DNA from 2 places in the Azonexus sp. MM2026_4 genome. Region 2 is predicted to be linked to the other one. Evidence: riboswitches for the same ligand, from Rfam matches in the RefSeq annotation. Region 2 holds a riboswitch; the other holds the start of a gene.
The links. Region 2 has a riboswitch for cobalamin ahead of bluB (5,6-dimethylbenzimidazole synthase). Riboswitches for the same ligand answer to the same signal wherever they lie in the genome.
Positions count from the first base shown of each region.

Region 1: it holds a riboswitch for cobalamin, as region 2 does, so the genes downstream of both, AC0KWY_RS13100 (TonB-dependent receptor domain-containing protein) here and bluB (5,6-dimethylbenzimidazole synthase) in region 2, are expected to answer to the same signal.

Region 1 is NZ_CM148380.1:2,767,804-2,778,031, reverse strand. Features, by position in the region: gene AC0KWY_RS13145 (TRAP transporter large permease) at 1-68, opposite strand, end outside; gene AC0KWY_RS13140 (TRAP transporter small permease) at 70-621, opposite strand; gene dctP (TRAP transporter substrate-binding protein DctP) at 618-1,643, opposite strand; gene AC0KWY_RS13130 (GntR family transcriptional regulator) at 1,837-2,523, shown strand; gene AC0KWY_RS13125 (sulfite exporter TauE/SafE family protein) at 2,530-3,330, opposite strand; gene AC0KWY_RS13120 (EVE domain-containing protein) at 3,327-3,779, opposite strand; RNA gene ssrS (6S RNA) at 3,847-4,026, opposite strand; gene AC0KWY_RS13110 (cell division protein ZapA) at 4,051-4,377, opposite strand; gene AC0KWY_RS13105 (hypothetical protein) at 4,377-4,574, opposite strand; cobalamin riboswitch at 4,689-4,894, shown strand; gene AC0KWY_RS13100 (TonB-dependent receptor domain-containing protein) at 5,000-6,829, shown strand; gene AC0KWY_RS13095 (FecCD family ABC transporter permease) at 6,836-7,813, shown strand; gene AC0KWY_RS13090 (ABC transporter ATP-binding protein) at 7,810-8,583, shown strand; gene cobO (cob(I)yrinic acid a,c-diamide adenosyltransferase) at 8,588-9,178, shown strand; gene AC0KWY_RS13080 (cobyrinate a,c-diamide synthase) at 9,178-10,228, shown strand, end outside.
Region 2 is NZ_CM148380.1:3,188,705-3,198,932, forward strand. Features, by position in the region: gene AC0KWY_RS14975 (diguanylate cyclase domain-containing protein) at 1-328, opposite strand, end outside; gene AC0KWY_RS14980 (ABC transporter substrate-binding protein) at 325-1,218, opposite strand; gene AC0KWY_RS14985 (cobalamin-binding protein) at 1,268-2,068, opposite strand; gene AC0KWY_RS14990 (cobalamin-binding protein) at 2,076-2,957, opposite strand; gene cobD (threonine-phosphate decarboxylase CobD) at 2,954-3,946, opposite strand; gene cbiB (adenosylcobinamide-phosphate synthase CbiB) at 3,939-4,862, opposite strand; gene AC0KWY_RS15005 (hypothetical protein) at 4,850-5,095, opposite strand; gene bluB (5,6-dimethylbenzimidazole synthase) at 5,092-5,817, opposite strand; cobalamin riboswitch at 5,858-6,033, opposite strand; gene AC0KWY_RS15015 (cobyric acid synthase) at 6,102-7,631, shown strand; gene AC0KWY_RS15020 (class I SAM-dependent methyltransferase) at 7,683-8,354, shown strand; gene cobU (bifunctional adenosylcobinamide kinase/adenosylcobinamide-phosphate guanylyltransferase) at 8,355-8,906, opposite strand; gene AC0KWY_RS15030 (ATP-binding protein) at 9,037-10,197, shown strand; gene AC0KWY_RS15035 (AAA family ATPase) at 10,194-10,228, shown strand, end outside.

The DNA of each region.
Region 1 (10,228 bases), 420 kb from region 2:
GGGATGCCGGAGAACATCACGATCAGGGTGCCCAGCCCGTAGAGAATGCCAATAGTGGATTCGGCCATGTTATTTCTCCTTGCGAACGAGGCCGGCGACCAGTTGCAGCAGGATCTGCAACGACAACAGAGTCATACCGAGGGTCATGAAGCCGTAGGGAATCCACAGCGGTGGCGCCCACGAGGACGAGGTCGTCTGACCGTCAACCCAGGCTTCGTGCAGCAGCAACATCGATTTCCAGGTGAAGAAGCTGCAGAACAGGAAGGACACCAGATCGCAGAAGATCAGCCGCAGCTTGTTGATGAAGGGCGGCAGCAGGCCGCCCAATGCCTCGATGCCGATGTGGCCGCGCTGCGACTGGACGTAGGCGGCGCACATGAAGGTGGCACCGACGAGCAGGAAAACCGACATCTCGTCCTGCCAGTCGGTCGGGATCTTCAGGAAATAGCGCAGGAAGACGCTGCTGCACAGGATCAGCGAAGCGGCGAGCAGCGCGATGGACGACAGGAACATGATCGCCGTGTTCAAACCCTGCATCAGGCGATTGATTCCCCCCAGAATCCCCTCCTCGGGGATTTCGGGCGCCTTGACGGCGCCCTCCAGTTCGAAGCCGTGGCTCACAGCGTTGCCTCGGCCAGCTTGAGGATGCGGGCGCAGCTTTCATTCTTGCCGGCGAAGTCCTTCCATGCCGTATCGCGGGCAATCGCCTGCCAGCGCTTGACGGTCGCGTCGCTCATGTCATAGGCCTTGCCGCCAGCCTTCTGATAGACCGCCGCCACTGCCTGGTCGTCAGCCTTGGCGCCTTCCAGCGCGAAAGCCTCCATCTCGGCACCGACTGCCATGATCACATCCTGCTGCGCCTTCGGCAGCCTCTCGAAAACAGCACGCGAGATCAGCAGCGGCTCGAACATGAACCAATAGGTCTTGCCACGTCCGGTGGTCAGCGCCTTGCCGACTTCTTCCAGGCGGAAGGAGATCAGGCTGGTCGACGAAGTCATTGCCGCATCGAGCGCGCCGGTCTGCATCGCGGCGTAGATTTCGTTCGAAGGCAGGGTCAGCACGGTGGAACCGGCCGCCTTCAACACCATGTCCATTTCGCGACTGCCGCCGCGTACTTTCAGGCCCTTGGCGTCTTCCGGCTCGATGATCGGCTTGGCGCGGCTGGCAACACCACCTGCCTGCCAGATCCAGCTGACGATCAAAACCCCCTTGTCGGCCAGGATATTGGCCAGCGCCTTGCCAATCTCGGCCTTCTTCCAGCTTACCGCTTGCTCGTAGGAAGTGACGATGCCCGGCATCAGGCCGATATTGGTTTCCGGCACTTCGCCGCCGGCGTAGGACAGCGGAACCAGTGTCATGTCGAGCGCCCCCTTGCGCACCGAACTGAACTGGGCGTTGGTCTTCATCAGCGATGAACCCGGGTAGACCGTGCCTTTCAAGGCACCATTGGTCCGCTTGGCAATCTCGGCACTGAAACGACGGCAGAGGCGGTCGCGGAAGTCACCTTCGGTCGCCGTGCCGCCGGGAAACTGGTGCGAAATCTTGAGTTCACCGGCTGTTTGCGCCCACAGCAGATTGGGAGCGAAAGCCAAAGCTGGCGTAGCAGCCAGGCCTTTAAGGATATTGCGCCGTGTTTCGTTCATGATGTCTCCTCCTGATGAATGAACAAATAACGAAGACGGTGAAACCTCACTGGCTGGCTCCTCCTCGCCTCAGGAAGGCCGCTCTATTGTTTTGTGTTCAAAAATCACCGTCGTGTATACAAGATATCAGAGATTGAATACTGGTCAACTAATTTCGTATAATTCAATCACTGCCAATCGTTGGAGACCAAGCGTGAACAGTCCTGTTGAAATTCCAGCTACCGCACGACAGTCGGAGCGGCTTGGCGAGTTGATCGAAGAGCGCATCGTTACTGGTGTTTACCCGCCTGGTACGCGACTTGACGAGCAAGAACTCGCCGATACCTTCGGCGTCTCACGAACCCCAGTACGCGAAGCGCTGATTCAGCTTTCTTCGGCTGGCTTGATCGAGATTCGTCCTCGGCGCGGCGCCACCGTGCCGGAAGTGGGGGCCGATCGGGTCTGCGAGATGTTCGAGGTGATGGCCGAACTGGAGGCCATGTGCGGGCGCCTGGCCGCCCGGCGGATCACTGCGGGCGAGCAGCTTGCCCTGCAGGAGGCGCATCGTGCCTGCGAAGCGGCGCGCGATGCCGGCATGCCGGATGTCTATTACCAGTTGAATGAGGTATTCCACCAGCGCATCTACGAAGCCAGTCACAACGGCTTTCTGGTGGAGCAGGCGACTGCCCTGCACCGCCGCCTGCGTCCCTACCGGCGGCTGCAACTGCGCGTCAGGAATCGCATGGCGACATCGTTCAACGAGCATCAGGCCATCGTCGATGCCATAGTCAAGGGGGACAGCGACCTCGCCTCGGCACAATTGCGAGCCCACGTGACGGTCCAGGGCGAACGCTTTGCCGACCTTGTCGCTACCTTGCGCGACTTCAAGGCCGGCACTTGATCCGTTTCAGCCGATCAGGCTATGCAGCATCTTGGTGGCGAGCAAGGCGAGAAAACCGCCGAAAGCCCGTTTCAGTTGCTTGACCGGCAATTTGTGCGCCAGTCTGGCACCGACCGGTGCCATCAGGATGCTCATGACGACGATGCCGATGAAGGCGGGCAGATAGATGTAGCCCACCGTGTAATCGGGCAAACCGCTATCGCTCAGACCGGCAACGAGATAGCCGAGCGCCCCGGCGACGGCAATCGGGAAACCCAGCGCTGACGAGGTACCGACGGCGTTGTGGATCGCCACGTTGCAGAACAGCATGAAGGGCACCGAGAGGAAACCGCCGCCGGCGGCAACCAGACTGGAGATGACGCCGATAACGCCCCCGGCGATGAAGCGCCCCCAGCCATTGGGCATCTGGCGATGGGCGTGCGGCTTGAAATCAAGCATCATCTGGATGGACGCGTAATAGACGATAACGACGAAAATCGCCGTCATCGGTCCGGTTGGTACCTGGCCGGCAACCAATGAGCCGCCGAAGGTGCCGAGTACCAAGCCGGGTGCCATCGTCCGAACGATGTCCCAGCGCACGGCGCCGTGCGCATGATGGGCGCGCATGCTCGAAATCGACGTGAACATAATGGTCGCCATCGAGGTGCCAAGCGCCAGATGCATCACGTGCGCGGGCGGGAAATCCTGGGCGACGAACAGCATGTACATGAAAGGCACCAGCGTCAGTCCTCCGCCAACGCCGAACAGGCCGGCGACAAAGCCGCCAAAAATTCCCAGCAGAGGATAAGTGAGCCACCAAAGCGTCATGTATCGGTTTCCAGCAAGCGGTTAATGAAGATCCATTCGGCCGTCGTCACCGGCGTGATCGACAGCCGGTTGCCGCGCGCCAGCACGCGCATGCCGGCCAGTTCCGGATGGCGGCGCAGCTCGCCGAGGCCGAGCAGCCGGGAGCGGCTGACGAAACGCACGTCGCGCAGCCACCAGCGCGGCTGTTCGTGTGTCGATTTCGGGTCGTGATACTTGTCGGTGGCGGAAAACTGGGTCGGGTCCGGATAGCTGTCCGAGCAGATTTCGCAAATGCCGGCGATGCCCGGTTCGGCACAGCCGGAATGGTAGAAGAAGGCGAGGTCGCCGGGCTGCATGGCGTCGCGCATGAAGTTGCGCGCCTGGTAGTTGCGCACGCCGGTCCACGGAAAGGCGCGTTGCGGCGCGGCCGCCAGATCGTCGATCGAAACCTCGTCCGGTTCCGATTTCATCAGCCAGTACTGCATCTTCCGGTCACAAAATGAAAACAGGTGGCAGACCAGCTGCCACCTGTCAAAAAAAGCCCCCGCGAGTGCCGTCAGGCCGGCATCCTGAACCTGGGTTCAGAGTGGCTGCTTCCCTTCCGCATCAGGCACGTTCGACGAAGAGCGCGCACAACAGCGGGTTTCTGGTCCGCAACCGATGCCAATCAGCATTGGTTCAAGGAATATATGGCCTTAACAAACACCGCAGGGGACACTCGGCGGGCCACCCCGCAACCGGTCAGAAGTCCAGTTGCTGCTGGGGTGCCAGCACGGCATCCAACCGTGCTCCCATGACTTCGATTCTACGCTTCGTTTCCGGCGACGCAACCGTTTCTTGGTTGTCTTCCGGCACGGGCTGGCCGAGGTGCTCGTGGGCGATGTTGAGCGCCGCCATCACCGCCACGCGTTCGGCGATGGTGCTGCGCGTGCGCTGGGCGATGTCGCGCATCTTGCCGTCGACCATGTTGACCGCCGCCAGCAGGGCATCGCGTTCTTCGGGCAGGCAGGCAACGCGGTACTCGCGGCCCATGATCTTGACGTCGAGAAAATTCTGCTCGCCGCTCATCAGGCATCCTCGGGAATCTGTTCGATCAGGCCTTCGAGGCGTTCGCGGGCGGCCGTCATGGTCGACCGCAAATGCAGGCGTTCCGCTTCGGCAGCGGCGATCTGGTTCTTCAAGACTTCGTTTTCGGCGCGCAACTGGTGCACCAGGGCGACGACCTGATCGATCTTGGCTTCGAGCGCTTCGAGTTCGCTATTCATGGGCCGCACTATAGAGGGATAAATGTAGTCCGGTCAAGGACTAAGCGGCTATTTTCAAAGTGATTTATTGCTTTGGCGCCGGGGCGTGGCTCGCGCTGCTCGGAGCGGCGATGTAGAATGCGCGGCTTGTCAGGTGCCGTACTCGGAATTCATTCCATACGGTTAAACGGGAAAGCGGTGCGTCTCCAACGAGACCAAGCCGCTGCTGCCCCCGCAACGGTAAGCAAGTGCGGGCGTATCACGAAGCCACTGGGGAAACCTGGGAAGGCGATGCGTCAAGACTTGCGAGCCCGGATACCGGCCTGCCATGCCTCACGGAAATGCCACGGGGTGGTGGCGCCGGTTTCTCGACCTGCGCTCCGCCCGTGCGTTTCCTTTTCAACGCATTCCGGCATGCGGGGACGCCTGCCGGGAAAGGGAAAACCATGTCCATCCGTTTCCGGCCCCTGCTCGGCCTGGTACCGGCCGCTTTCGTCGCGGCCGCTGGCGGCGCTGAATCCGTCAGCCTCGACGATGTCGTCGTCACTGCCACCCGCCAAGCCATGCGTGCCGACGAAGTCCTCACCGATACGACCGTCCTCGAGCGCGCCGAGATCGAGGCCGCCGGCCATTCCAGCCTGGAACAGATCCTCGCCGCGCAACCCGGCATCCAGATGGCGGCCAACGGCAGTCCGGGCGCAGCGTCCTACTTGTACGTCCGCGGCGCCAATCCCAAACACGTCCTGCTGCTGATCGACGGCATGCGCGTCGGCTCGGCAACTTCCGGCGAGCCGACCTGGTCGCGCATCCCGGCGGCGCAGATCGAGCGCATCGAGATCGTCCGCGGGCCGGCGTCGTCGCTCTACGGCAGCGATGCGATCGGCGGCGTGGTCCAGGTATTTACCCGGCGTGGCAGCGGGCCGCTGCAGTTCTCGGTGGCGGCCGGCGGCGGCAGCGACGGCGCCCGCTCGGCCAGCGCCGGGTTGGCCGGCAGCCAGAGCGGCTGGCGCTACGCGCTGAATCTGAGCGAAGACGCGAGCGACGGCTTCAACAGCAAGCCGAAGGACCCGAAAGCCAATCCCGACCGCGACGGTTTCCGCAACCGGGCGGCCGCCGGCAGCCTCGGCTACCAGTTCGCGCCCGGCCACGAACTCGGCCTGACTGTCCTGCATGCTGAGGGGCGCAGTCGCTACGACGGTTCCGGCGCCAAGGTGAACTGGGTCAATAGCACGCGCAACGGCGCGGCCAGTCTGGTCCTGCAGAACGCCCTGAGCGCGCAATGGACCAGTCGCCTCAGCGTCGGCCGCAGCATCGACGATTCCAGCAACCTCAAGGACGGTATCCGTAACAGCCGTTTCAACACCGAACAGCGGCAATACGCCTGGCAGCACGACATTCAGGGCAGCCTCGGCAATTTCCTGGTCGGTGTCGAGCGTCTCGAACAACAGATCGACACCAGCGGCAACTATGCCCGCGACGAGCGCCGCAACGACGCCGTCCAGCTCGGCTGGAACCGCGGCTTCGGCGCGCACCGGCTGCAGGCGTCGGTTCGCCACGACGACGATTCGCTGTTCGGCGACAAGACTTCCGGCTCGCTCGCCTACGGCTACCGCTTCTCGCCCAACTGGCGGGCCAGCCTGAGTGCCGGCACCGCCTTCAAGGCGCCGACCTTCAACGAACTCTACTATCCGGCGAGCGGCAGCTACGTCGGCAACCCGGACCTGCGCCCGGAGTCGTCGCGCAACCGCGAAGCGGCGCTGCATTACGAAACCGGTGCCCAGCATGTCTCGCTGACCTGGTACCTCAACCGGATCGAGGACATGATCGTGTGGACCAAGGTCGGCGCGCTGAATCAGCCGACCAACGTCGAAAACGCACGCATCGAGGGAACGACGCTCGCCTGGCAGGGGCGACTGGCCGGCTTCGACCTGCAGGCCAGCCACGACTGGCTGGACGCCGCAGACCGCAGCAACCACCGCCAGTTGCCGCGTCGGGCCCGGCACACGGTAGCGGCGGCGGTGGCGCGCAGCGTTGGCGACTGGGACTGGCGGGTCGAGCTGACGGCAAGCGGCAAGCGCTACGAGTACAAATCGAATGCGCGCGTCGGCCTGAGCGGCTACACTCTCGCCAACCTTTACGCCGCCTACCGTTTTTCGCCGGACTGGGCCGTCTTCGCCCGCATCAACAACCTGTTCGACCGCGACTACACGCTCGCCGACGGTTATGCGACGGCGGGACGCAACGCCTTCATCGGCATCCGCTACAGTCCGAAGTAAGTCCGCATGCCGACCCGTCGCCGCGCTTTCCTGATCCTTTCCTCGCTCGCCCTGCTTAGCCTGGCGAGTTTTGCGCTGGCGCTGGCGGCCGGCAGCCTGCGCGTGGCGCCGGGGGAAATCGTCGCCGCGCTGTTTGGCCAGGGCGAAGGGGCCGGCGACGTGGTCGTCCAGTTGCGCCTGCCGCGCGCCCTCGCCGGCTTTGCCTGCGGTGGCCTGCTGGCGCTGGCCGGCGCGCTGATGCAGGTGCTGCTGCGCAATCCGCTGGCCGATCCCTATGTGCTGGGGATTTCCGGTGGTGCCGGAGTCGGCGCGATGTTCGCGATGCTGCTCGGGTTGCCGCTGCTGGCTGTCGACGGACTGGCCTTTGCCGGCGCTTTCGGCGCCATGTTCCTGGTTTTCGGGCTGGCGCACGGCGACGGCAGCTGGACGCAGACCCGCCTGCTGCTCACCGGCGTCATCGTCGCTGCCGGCTGCGGCGCGCTGATCGCGCTGATGCTGTCGATTGCCGAAGAGAGCAAGCTGCACGGCATGCTGTTCTGGCTGATGGGCGACCTCGGCCAGACCTTCACCTGGTGGCCGCCGCTGCTGGTCCTGGCGCTGGCGCTGCTGGCGGCCATGCCCTTCGCCCGCGAACTCAACCTGCTGTCGCGCGGCCTGATGCAGGCGCAGGCGCTGGGGGTGGCGATCGACCGCCTGCGCGTCGCCATCTACCTGCTCGCCTCGCTGGCCACCGCCGCTTCGGTGACCACCGCCGGCTCGATCGGCTTCGTCGGGCTGGTCGTGCCGCATCTGGTGCGGCTGGCGCTCGGCAACGACCAGCGCCTGCTGCTGCCGGCCTCGGTGCTGGCTGGCGGTTCGCTGCTGGTCTTCGCCGACACCGCGGCGCGCACCGTGATCGCCCCGCAGCAGTTGCCGGTCGGCGTCCTCACCGCGCTGATCGGCGTGCCGGTCTTCCTCTTCCTGCTGTCGAGGCAGCCGAAGTGAGCGCCCCCTTGCTCGAAGCTCGGCAGCTCAGCGTCGATATCGGCGGCAAGACCGTTGTCGACCGCCTGAACCTGAGCCTGCAGCCGGGCGAAAGCCTGGCCATCCTCGGTCGCAACGGGGCCGGCAAGTCGACGCTGCTGTCCACGCTGGCCGGACTGCGCCCGCCGCAAGCCGGCGCCGTGTTGCTCGACGGCGAGGACTGCGCTTTGCTGCCGCCACGCCAGGCGGCCTTGCGCCGAGCCTGGCTCGGCCAGTTCCAGAACGATCCGTTCGGTTCGACCGTGCTCGAAACCGCGCTCACCGGCCGCCATCCCCACCTCGGCCGCTGGGACTGGGAGTCGAAGCGCGACGCCGAACTGGCGCGCGGTGCGCTGCAGGCGCTCGGCCTGGCCGGCATGGAAGCGCGCCAGGTGCACACGCTGTCCGGCGGCGAACGCCAGCGCCTGGCGATCGCCACCCTGCTCACCCAGGCGGCGCCGCTCTACCTGCTCGACGAACCGCTGTCGCACCTTGACCTCAACCACCAGATGGCGGTCCTCGAACTGTTCGCCGGCACCGCCCGCGACTGCGGCGCCGCTGTCGTCATGGTCCTGCATGACCCGGCGCTGGCCCACCGCTTCTGCGACCGGGCGCTGCTGGTTTACGGCGACGGCCGTTGCGAGCAGGGCGCGGTCGACGCGATCCTCACCGCGGAAACGCTGTCCGGACTCTACGGCTACGGGCTGCGGCAGATCGAAGACCACGGCCAGCGCTGTTTCATTCCGGAGTAAGCCCATGACGATCAGCCACGAACAACGCATGCAGAAGAAAAAGGCCGTGATCGACGGCAAGATCGACGCCGCCCAACAGGAACGCGGCGTGCTGGTGATCAACACCGGCAACGGCAAGGGCAAGTCCTCGGCCGCCTTCGGCGTCGTCGCCCGGGCGCTCGGCCACGGCTTCAAGGTCGGCGTCGTCCAGTTCGTCAAGGGGCGCTCGGACACCGGCGAGGAAGCCTTCTTCCGCCAGCAGCCGAACGTCGCCTGGCACGTCGGCGGCGAAGGCTTCACCTGGGAAACCCAGGACAAGGAGCGCGACGCCCAGGCCGCCCAGGCCGCCTGGGAAGTCGCCTGCCGTCACCTGCAAAATCCGGAGATCGGCCTCGTCGTCCTCGACGAAATGACCTACGCCTTCAAGTACGGCTGGCTCGACCTCGACGCGGTGATCGCCAAACTGCGTTCGCGCCCGGCGCTGCAGCACGTCATCGTCACCGGCCGTGCCGCCCCGCAGGCATTGCGCGACGCCGCCGACACGGTGAGCGAGATCGGCATGGAAAAACACGCCTTTCAGGCCGGCGTGAAAGCCATGCCCGGACTGGAATACTGATGCCCGCCTGCCCCGCCCTGCTCGTCGCTGCCCCCGCCTCCGGCCAGGGCAAGACCACCGTCACCGCCGCGCTGGCCCGCCTGCATGCGCGCCAGGGGCGGCGCGTGACCGTGTTCAAGTGCGGGCCGGATTTCCTCGACCCACAGATTCATGCCTTCGCCAGCGGTCAACCGTGCCAGAACCTCGACCTCGGCATGTGTGGGGAGGCCGATGCGCGCTGGCGGCTGGCGCGGGCGGCGGCGGAATCCGACCTGATCCTGGTCGAGGGCGTGATGGGCCTGTTCGACGGCCAGCCGTCGGCGGCCGACATCGCCGAGCGTTTCGCCATCCCGGTGCTGGCGTTGATCGACGCCGGTTCGATGGCCCAGACCTTCGGGGCGGTCGCCCACGGGCTGGCCACCTACCGGCCCGGCTTGCCGTTCGCCGGGGTGCTCGCCAACCGCGTCGCCAGTGCGCGGCATGCTGCCATGCTTCAGGAAAGCTTGAGGCCGGGCATGGGCTGGTTCGGCGCCCTGCCGAAGAGCGGCGACAGCCTGCCCGAACGCCACCTCGGCCTGCTCCAGGCGGTCGAGATCGACGACCTGGAAAGTCGCCTCGACCGCCTGGCCGACGCACTCGCCGACAGTGCCACGGTCAACCTGCCCGCACCGGTGAATTTCACCGAAGTGCCACCGCCGACCTTGCCACCCCTGCTCGCCGGCCGGCGCATCGCCATCGCCCGCGACGCCGCCTATGGCTTCATCTACCCGGCGAACCTGGAAACTCTGCAAGGGCTTGGCGCCGAACTGCGCTTCTTCTCACCGGTGGCCGGCGATGCACTGCCCGAGTGCGATGCCGTCTGGCTGCCCGGCGGCTACCCGGAACTGCACGCCGCCGCACTGAGCGCCAACGCTGGGCTGTGGCAGGCGTTGCACGCCCATGTCGACGCCGGCAAGCCGCTGCTCGCCGAATGCGGTGGCATGATGAGCCTGTTCGAGGAAGTGGTGGATAAGGCCGGCCAGGCCCACCGCTTCGCCGGCCTGCTGCCCGGGCGGGCGGTGATGCAGCCGC
Region 2 (10,228 bases):
GCTGGCGGATGGCTTCGGCGGAGAGCGAGACGCGCCCGCTGACGGCCAGGGTACGACCTTTCGGGTTGACGATGATTGCCGCCTTGATCCCGGGTTCCTGCATGGCGGCCTGGACCAGGCCATAAACGCTGTCCATCTGGCCGGCGATGATGCCGTATTCGCTGATCGGTGCCAGGTAGCGGACGGTGGCCAGGCCTTTGGCGCGTAGCTGGTTTTCCAGGGTGCTGATGCCGGTGATGGCGAAATAAACGACGAGCAGCGTGGTGATCAGGGCGCTGGGCAGCAGCGTCAGAACCAGCAGGCGTTGGCGCAGGGTCAGGTTCTTCATGGATTGACTTCACTGGCTAGCAGTTTCTGGAACAGATCGCTTTCCTCCGGCAGGCGGAGGCCGAAGGCGTCGGCGACGCTGCGGTTGATGTCGATCGAGAATTTTGACGGGCTGACCGGAGACGGTAGCCGGGTGCCATGCGCGATGAGCAGATCGGCCGCCTGGCGGCCAATCTGCTGCGGCGTCGAGTACAGCGCGGCGAGCGCGCCGGCCTTGACCATGGCGGGCGAGAAGGCGATCACCGGCCGCCGGTGGCGATACGAGGTGATCAGGATGGCCTTGATCGTGTTGCGCGAATAGAGCATTGGATCGGGCAGGGCGAGCAGCACTTCGCTGCGCTGCATCAGCGCTTCCAGCGTCGGCAGGATGTATTCCTCGCCGTTGGCGAACTCGCTGACCGGTTGCAGACGTTGGCCGGCGAGGGCAGCGCGCAGGTTGTCGGCTTGCTGGCGGGACTGTTCGCTGAGCAGCAGCCCGACCCGCTGCAGTTCGGGGAAGAGCAGGCGCAGCAGACGCGCCTGACGCTGTGCCGGCTGGTCGAGATAGATTGCCGAGATTGCCGGCGGGCGGCTGGCCCCGGTCTGGCCTTGGTAGGCGTGCTCGGTGAGCAGGGTGGCGAGGACCGGTACCTTCGGTGAGCTGGCCAGCGCTTTGCGCAGGGCTTCGCTGCCGGCAGTGACGATCAGTGCGACCGGTTGGCGTTCGGGAGCATGCAGTTCGGTATCGGTGTAGCTGACCTGCCAGTTGCTGCCTTTGAGCCGCTGCTGCAGGCTGCTCGCAAATTCCTGGTAGGGGGCGCTGTTGTCGGCCAGGACGATGGCGATTTCGCCCGCCCGCGCAGCCAGGGCGAGCAGGGAAAAGACCAGGAGAATCAATGCCGAACGCAACATGCAATAACTATAGGGGTTTGCGTGATGCCATGGCAATAAGCGTTTTCCGTCAGGCGTCCTCGGGCCAGAGGATTTCTTCCAGCAGCGGCAGGCCTTCGCTGATCGCTACCGGTCCCGGGGTCAGGATGATTGCCGACTTGATCTCGTGCAGCCGACCATGGGCGACGGCCGGTATGGTCTGCCAGCCCGGACGGGCGGCGACCCGCTCGGGACGGAAGTGCTTGCCGCACCAGGAGCCGATGATGATGTCCGGGGCGGCGGCAATCACTTCTTCCGACGTCGGCCGGCGGTCGGCGGCGAGCGGCGAACGGGCGCGTTCGGCGAAGACATCCTCGCCGCCGGCAATGCCGATCAGTTCGGAAACCCAGCGCAGGCCGCTGATCAGCGGCTCGTCCCATTCCTCGAAATAGACGCGCGGCCGGCGGCCGCACTGGGCAATGCGTGTTTCGGCCATCGCCCGAGCCTGCGCGATCTGCACTTCCAGCCCGGCGACCAGCGCCTGCGCCCGATCGTCCGCGCCGACCAGGCGGCCGACGGTCTCGATCATCGCCAGGATGTCGTCGACGCTGCGCATGTTCAGCGCGTAGACCGGAATGCCGGCCTTGATCAGGTCGCGCGCGATGTCGGCCTGGAGATCGGAGAAGGTCAGCACCAGGTCCGGTTCGACGGCGAGGATCTTGGCGATGTCGCCGCTGGTGAAGGCGAAGACCTTCGGCTTTTCCTTTCGCGCCTGCGGCGGGCGGACGGTGTAGCCGCTGATGCCGACGATGCGGTCCTGCTCGCCAAGCGCGTAGAGGACTTCGACGGTTTCGGTGGTCAGGCAGACGATGCGCTGGGGCAGGCGGGGCATGGTGTTCTCACTTGGGGCGACGGCTGCGTGCGACATCGAGGTAGTCGCAGAGTTTCGCCGTGCCGTCGAGAATGCGCGGCGTGTGGCGCTGCATGATGTCCGGGTTGATGTGGAAGAGGTTGCCGCGCCGGACCGCGGTCAGGCGCTTCCACTGCTGCCAGTCGTCGAGCCATTCCGGTTTGGCGTCGCCCATGCCGGTGGCGACGATGGCTTCCGGATCGGCCTCGATCACCGCTTCCAGGCTGACTCGCGGCGCCATCTGCTCGAGCTGGCCGAAAACGTTGTCGCCGCCGCAGATGCGCATCGCGTCGCTGATGATCTGCGGGCCGCCGACCGTCATCAGCGGCGCTTTCCAGATTTGGTAAAAAGTGCGCACTTTCGGCTTGCCGGCGTTGCCGCCCTGCAGCGCGGCGAGACGCTCGCGGAACTGGCGGGCGGCGGCGTCGGCAACGGCCGAGGTGCCGGCGAGGCGGCCGAAACGTTCGAGTTGGCCGGCAACGTCGGCGATCCGGTTGGGCTGGACGATGAAGACGGTGAGGCCGAGCGCGCGCAGCTTGTCGGCCTGCGCCATGTTGTTGCCGCTTTCCCAGGCCAGCACCACGTCAGGCTTGAGGGCGACGACGGCTTCCAGATCGATGCGCGAATAGCCGCCGACACGCGGCACTTTCTTCGCCGCCGGCGGGTAGTCGCTGTAATCGACGGTGCCCACCAGCTTGTCGCCGGCGCCGGCTGCGAACAGCGTTTCGGCGATGTGCGGGGCGAGGGCGACGATGCGTCGCGCCGGCTCGCGCAGGCGGACTTCTCGGCCGCTGTCGTCACGCACGACGATTTCGGCGTGGGCGCCGCCCAGGCAGGCGGTGGCAAGCAAGGCAAAGAGACAGCGTTTCATGCGGGCTTCCACTCCGTGAGCGCGTCGGCCAGGCGCTGCCAGCCGGCTTCGTCGGGCGGCAGGCCAAAGCGCAGCAGCGGGTTGGTTTCGTAGCGGCGGGTGAGGATGGCGCGGCGCGCCAGGTGTTCGTGCAGCTCGGCGGTGGTCGGCGCGTTCAAGGTCGCGAACAGCGGCGTTGCCTTGACCTCGCCGAGCGGCGCCAGCAACTGGCGCAGGCGTTCGCCGTCGACGTGCAGGCGCTGCCGGGTCGTTGTCTGCCAGGCGTTGTCGGCCAGTGCCAGCGTGGCCGCGGCGCGCGACGGGCCGGCGATGCTCCACGGCCCGATCGCCTCAGCCAGCTTCGCCAGCAGCTCGGGGGCGGCGAACAGGAAGCCGACGCGCAGCCCGGCCAGGCCGAAGAACTTGCCGAGCGAGCGGAAGACGATCAGGTTAGGCGCGTCCGCCGTGCCGGCCAGCGGCGTCAGGCTGTCGTCCGGCGTCGCGTCAATGAAGGCCTCGTCGACGATCAGCCAGCCGCCGCGCTTTTTCAGTTGCGCTGCGGCGTCGACCGCGAGATCGCGCGGATGGCGGTCGGCGGTCGGGTTGTTCGGGTTGCACAGCAGCACGTAGGGCGTTGCCGCCGCCAGCGCGCGCGGCAGCGTCGCGTTTTGCAGGAAGCGCAGCTTGTGGCCGGCGCGCTGCCAGGCCTGCGGATGTTCGTTGTAGAGCGGCGCGATGCAGGCCACCGCGGCGCGCGGCAGCAGCGCCGGCAGCCACTGGATGGCGGCTTGCGAGCCGGCCACCGGCAGCAGGTTGGCGTTGCCGTAGTAGGCGGCAGCGGCGGCTTCGAGGCCGTCGTTGTCTTCTGGCAGGCGCTGCCAGGCTGCCGCCGGCAATGGCGGCACCGGCCAACCCAGTGGGTTGATGCCGGTGGACAGGTCGAGCCAGTCGGCGAGCGGGAGGTCGTAGTGGGCCGCGGCTTCGCGCAGGCGGCCGCCATGGTCAAGCATGCAGGGCTCCGATCAGGAAAAGAACGGCCAGCCACAGCCACAGGCTGCGCCGGATCAGCGTGATCGCCCGGCCGAGGTCGGCGGCGACCGGCGCCGGGCCGCAGCCGAGTGGCGGGCGGATTTCCTCGCGGCCGTGGTAGATGGCGGCGCCGCCGCATTGCACGCCGAGGCTGCCGGCGCCCGCCGCCATCACCGGGCCGGCGTTCGGGCTTTCCCAGCCCGGCGCCTGGGCCCGCCAGCAGGCCAGCGCGTCGCGCCAGCGGCCGAGCAGGGCATAGCTCAGCGCGGTCAGCCGCGCCGGCAGCCAGTTGAGCGCGTCGTCAACGCGGGCGGCCCAGCGGCCGTACAGGTTGTAGCGTTCGGTACGGTAACCCCACATCGCGTCGAGCGTGTTGGCCAGCCGGAAGAGCAGGGCGCCGGGGCCGCCGAGCAGGGCGAACCAGAACAGCGCGCCGAAGATCGCGTCGTTGCCGTTCTCCAGTACCGACTCGACGCCGGCCTTGGCGACGCCGGATTCGTCGAGTGCTGCGGTATCGCGGGAAACGATCCAGCCGACGCGCTGCCGTGCCTCGTCGAGGCGCCCTTCGCGCAGCGGCCGGGCGACCGCTTCGGCGTGTTCGCACAGGCTGCGCGCGCCGAGCGAAAAATAGAGCAGCAGCACGTCGACCGCGAACGGTGCGAGCGGCCGCAAGGCCAGCGCCAGCGCCACCCAGGGCAGCACCGCCAGCGCCCAGCCGAGCACGCCGCCGGCAATCGTGCGCCGGTTCAGGCGTATTTCGATCGCCGCCGCCAGCGTGCCGAAGCCGATCAGCGGGTGAAAGCGCCGCACTTCGCCGAACAGGCGGTCGAGCAGCACGGCGGCGAGCGCCGCCAGCGGCATGGCGTAGGGGCCGGCGAGCAGGTTCAGTTCGGCCATTGGCGGGCCAGGGCGATGGCGGCGTCGATTGCCGCGCGCGCCTGCGGGCTGTTGTGCCAGCAGGTCGAACCGATCATGCGGGCGATGTGCAAGGTGACGACGGCGGTTTCTTCGGTGGCCAGGCGGTCCAGCGGCGCGTAGCCGGCGTCTTCGAGGCGGCGGATCACCGTCGGGCCGACGCCGGGCAGGGCGAGCAGCGCGGCGCGCTGGTCGGCCGGGAAGGTGCTGCTCATGCGCCGCGCTCCGCCGCGGCGAGCGCCGACAGTGCGGCGGTCAATCCGGCATTTTCGGGTAAATCGCGCGTCCCCCACTGTTCGTGGAAGACCAGTTCCTCGACCGGCAGGCGCGGCAGCCAGCCGGCGCTTTCGAGTTCCGGGCGGTCCTTGAAATGGCTGACTTGGCCGATGCACAGGTAGGCAATCGGCACGATGTGGTGCGGAATACCGAGTGCGTCCTGCAGGGCACGCTCGTGGAAGATGCTGACCCAGCCGACGCCCAGCCCCTCGGCGCGCGCCGCCAGCCACAGGTTCTGCACTGCACACACGCTGCTATACAGGTCCATGGTCGGCATGTGGGTGCGGCCGAGCACTACCGGGCCGCTGCGCGAGCGGTCGCAGGTGATGCACAGGTTCACCGGCGCGTCGAGGATGCCCTGCAGCTTCAATTTGCTGTAGATCTCGCGCTTCTCGTCGGGGAACATCCGTTCGGCCTCGGCGTTGGCTTCGCGGAAGATGTCGTGCACCCGCTGTTTCACGTCCGCCGAGCGGACGACCAGGAAATTCCACGGCTGCATGAAGCCGACCGAAGGCGCGTGATGCGCCGCCAGCAGGATGCGCGCGAGCTGGTCGTCGGCGACCGGGTCGGGCAGGAACTGGCCGCGCACGTCGCGGCGGTTGAAGATGGCACGATAGACGGCGGCCCGTTCGGCCTCGGAAAAAGCGAGCTGGTTTTCCATGGATTCCCCTTCTGGAAACGCGAAGGCACCCGTCCACGGCGCCGTGTGACGTCTCCCGGCCGGTCTTCTGACTCGGATTCATCCGCTGCCGCGCCTTCCCGGTCGAAACCAGTGGCCTGATGCGGCGAACGTCCTCCTTACAGCGTTGGGCACGTGGCGGATTCGCACCGCCTTCCCGATTCTCCTGCCGGCAAAGCCGGAAGGCACCCGGAGACACAATCCCGACTTTCGTCGGAAGTCGGCGATGGTGCCATAATTACCGCCTTTTTTCACGGGCCGGGACGATGATAGGCAACGCGCTGATGGTGCAGGGAACGACCTCCGACGCCGGAAAATCGACGCTGGTCGCGGCGCTGTGCCGGATTCTCAAGCGCCGCGGAGTTTCCGTGGCGCCGTTCAAGCCGCAGAACATGGCGCTCAATTCGGCGGTCACCGTCGACGGCGGCGAGATCGGCCGGGCGCAGGCGCTGCAGGCGCTGGCCTGCGGTCTCGAGCCGCACACCGACTTCAACCCGGTACTGTTGAAGCCGACCACCGACCGCAAGGCGCAGGTGATCATCCACGGCAAGGTCGCCATCGATCTCGACGCCAAGGCCTACCACGAGTACAAGCCGCGGGCGATGGGCGCGGTGCTCGAATCCTGGGCGCGGCTGACTGCGCACTACGACTGCGTTCTCGTCGAAGGTGCCGGCTCGCCGGCCGAAATCAACCTGCGCGCCCGCGACATCGCCAACATGGGTTTCGCCGAGGCCGTCGATTGCCCGGTGATCATTGTCGCCGACATCGACCGCGGCGGCGTCTTCGCCCACCTGGTCGGCACGCTGGAGCTGCTGTCGGCGTCCGAGCAGGCGCGCGTCGTCGGCTTCGTCATCAACCGCTTTCGCGGCGACATCGGGCTGCTTGAACCTGGCCTGGACTGGCTCGAACAGCGCACCGGCAAGCCGGTGCTCGGCGTGCTGCCCTACCTGCACGGGCTGCTGCTCGACGCCGAGGACGCGATCGCGACGGCCGCGGTCGACGGCAAGACAACGGCAAGAATCCGCGTCGTCGCGCCGGCCTACCCGCGCACTTCCAACCACAACGACCTCGATCCGCTGCGCCTGCACCCGCAGGTCGATTTCCGCTGGATCGCGCCGGGCGAGGCGTTGCCGCCGGCTGACCTGATCGTCCTGCCCGGTTCCAAGGCGGTGCGCGCCGACCTCGACTGGCTGCGCGCCCAAGGCCACGACCAGGCCATCGCCCGTCATCTGCGCTACGGCGGCAAGGTGATCGGCCTGTGCGGCGGCTACCAGATGCTCGGCCGCAGCATCGCCGATCCGCTCGGTCTCGAAGGCCCGCCGGGAACGACGCCCGGCCTTGACTTCCTGGCGGTGGATACGACGCTGGAAACGGAAAAGCAACTGCGCAATGTGAGTGGTCACTTGCATATTGAAGGCCGGCCGGCGATGACCGGCTACGAGATCCACCTCGGCGTCACTGAGGGCGACGGCCTGACCCGGGCCGCCATAGCGCTCGCCGACGGGCGCAGCGATGGCGCGATTTCGGCCGACGACCAGGTGCTCGGCACCTACTGCCACGGCGTTTTCGATCATCCCGAGGCCTTGGCCGCGCTCTTGCACTGGGCCGGTGCCGGCGAGGTCGACCATGTCGATTTCGCCGCCCGCCGCGAGGCCGATCTCGAACGGCTGGCCGATTCGGTCGAGGCAGCCTTCGATTGGGAAAGACTGGCCGCCGTGTTGCCTTTGCTCGCCGGCAAGTACGGGGTGGCTGCGGAAACATCCGGTAGCAATCAGTCGCAATCCGTTCATGATTGATTAAGAGGGGGCTGCCTAGAATCCAGGATCGTACATTTCTGGATTCAGCCCATGACACAACCGGCCCCGATCGAACTCGAGTTTTCCCGCAAGTACGACCGCCAGCACGCGCAGCAGTATTTTCACAAGCACCGGGCCGGGTTGATGCGCCGTCTTTCCGACTGGCGCGAGCAGCAGATCGCGCGGGCGGCGCTGGCGCTGGCCGGCGATCCGGCGAGCGTCCTCGACCTGCCCTGCGGTGCCGGGCGTTTCTGGCCGATGCTGGCGGAACGGGCGGAGCGTCGCATCCTCGCCGCCGACAACTCGGCCGACATGATTGTTGTCGCCCGCGCTACGCAGGCGCCGGAGATCGTTGCCCGCGTCGAGACCTTCCAGACTTCGGCCTTCGCCATCGAGCTGGCCGACGGCGCCGTGGATTGCGTGTTCAGCATGCGCCTGCTGCACCATGTCGCCGAGCCGGCGCACCGGCTGGCGATGCTGCGCGAGTTCCACCGCGTTTCCCGTCAAACCGTCGTCCTTTCGTTGTGGGTGGACGGCAATTTCAAGGCCTGGCGGCGGGCCCGGCTGGAAGCGCGGCGGCTGGTCAACAACAACCGTTTCGTCGTCGCGCGTGAGGTGATCGAGGCCGAGTTCGCCGCCGTCGGTTTCGACGTCGTCGGCTACAAGGATTTTCTGCCCGGCTACGCGATGTGGCGTGTCTATACGCTGCGCAAACGCGGCTGACTACTTCAGCGTCAGCGGCAGGCCGGCGGCGACCAGCGTCACCCGCTCGCAGACCGCCGCGATGCGCTGGTTGAGTCTCCCCTGTTCGTCGGCAAACAGGCGTGAAACCGGATGCATCGGCACGATGCCCCAGCCGACTTCGTTGGAGACCAGGACGATCTGCCCGGGCAGTTGCGGCAACGCATCGACCAGCGCCGCCGTCTGGCCGGCGAACAGCGGGCAGTCGATGGCCTCGCCGGCTTCGGTCTGGGCGGCGGCGCGGCCGGCGAAGAGCAGGTTGGACAGCCACAGCGTCAGGCAGTCGACCAGGAGGCAGGTGTCGGACTCCGCTAGTTCGCGCAGGCGGGCAGCCAGGTAGAGCGGTTCCTCGACGCAGCCCCAGTCGGCCGGGCGGCGTTCGCGGTGGTGGGCGATGCGGCGCGCCATCTCGCCGTCGCGCGACTCGGCGGTGGCGACGTAGATGACCCGCTGGCCGGATGCGGCGGCGATTTGCTCGGCGTGGCGGCTCTTGCCCGAACGGGCGCCGCCGAGGATCAGAATGCTTTTTGCCATGGCCGGCATTGTGGCGTCTCCCTTGTTTTTAGTGAAGTTGAACGGGTGCGAATGAGCGTACGCAAACGGCTTTACAACAAAAAAGTTTTGCAACAGAATGGTTGTACAAATTTTCTGTTGGCAGGCGACGATGAAAATCAGTGTCGGCAATCCGGTGGAAGGCGAAGACTTTTTCGACCGCGAGCAGGAGCAGGCGCGCGCCTGGCGCAAGCTGGAAGGCAGCCACCTGCTGATGCTTGCCCCGCGCCGAATCGGCAAAACCTCGCTGATCCTGCGCCTGTGCGCCACCGCTCGGCAGCACGGGCGCTACGCCGTGCATTGCAGTTTTGCCAAGTGCGAAAGCGAGAGCGACTGCATTCGCGAACTGTTCAAGGCTCTGGCGACCGAGCACAGCATCGAGCAGCGTCGAAAGGCCTTGTTCGACAAGATCAAGAGCGTCAAATTGGGGCCGTTGGGTATCGATTGGCACGAAGCCCGGCCTGAAAGCTGGCGTGAGGCCGGCGAGGAACTGGGCAAGGCGCTGGCAGATGGCAACGACGACTGGCTGGTGTGTGTCGACGAATTGCCGGTCTTCATCATCAACCTGTTGCAGCAGGGGGACGACGGTCGGCGCCGGGCGCGGGCCTTCCTGTACTGGTTGCGCGACCTGCGGCAAACCCATTATCGACGCATCAAATGGCTGCTTGCCGGCTCCATCGGTCTGGATACGCTCGCTGCACGGCTCGGCCTGAGTGACACGATAAACGATCTGGAACCGTTTCCGCTCGATGCCTTCAGCGAGGAAAGCGCCTGTCGTTTCCTTGGCGAGTTGGCCAAGAGCTACGCGATCGAACTTGACGAAGGCTTGCGTGCCGCCATCGTCGGGCGTGTCGGCTGGCCGGTGCCTTACTACTTGCAACTGATGTTCGAGCATCTGCGCGAAGAGAGCGAGGAATGCGGTCGGGCGCCGGATGCGGCGATGGTCGAGCTGGTATTCGAGAAACTGCTGGGCATGGGCTACCGCAACCATTTCGACTACTGGCGCCAGCGCCTGGACGAGGAACTCGGCCAGCCGGAGGCGGGGCACGCAGTAAGGATTTTGACGCAAATCTGCCGGTTGACTGCGGGCAACACCCGGGAAAACCTGGCGCAGGCGCTGGCCGCCGCCATCGGCGATCCGGCTGTGCGCGACAAGACGCTCAACTACCTGCTCGAAGTGCTGGTCAGCGATGGCTACTTAATTGAGCGCGCCGGTCGCTACGCGTTCCGCCTGGAATGGCTGCGTGTCTTCTGGCAACGGAGGCTGGCATGAACCGCGATACCGCCCTGAAACGTCCCGCCCT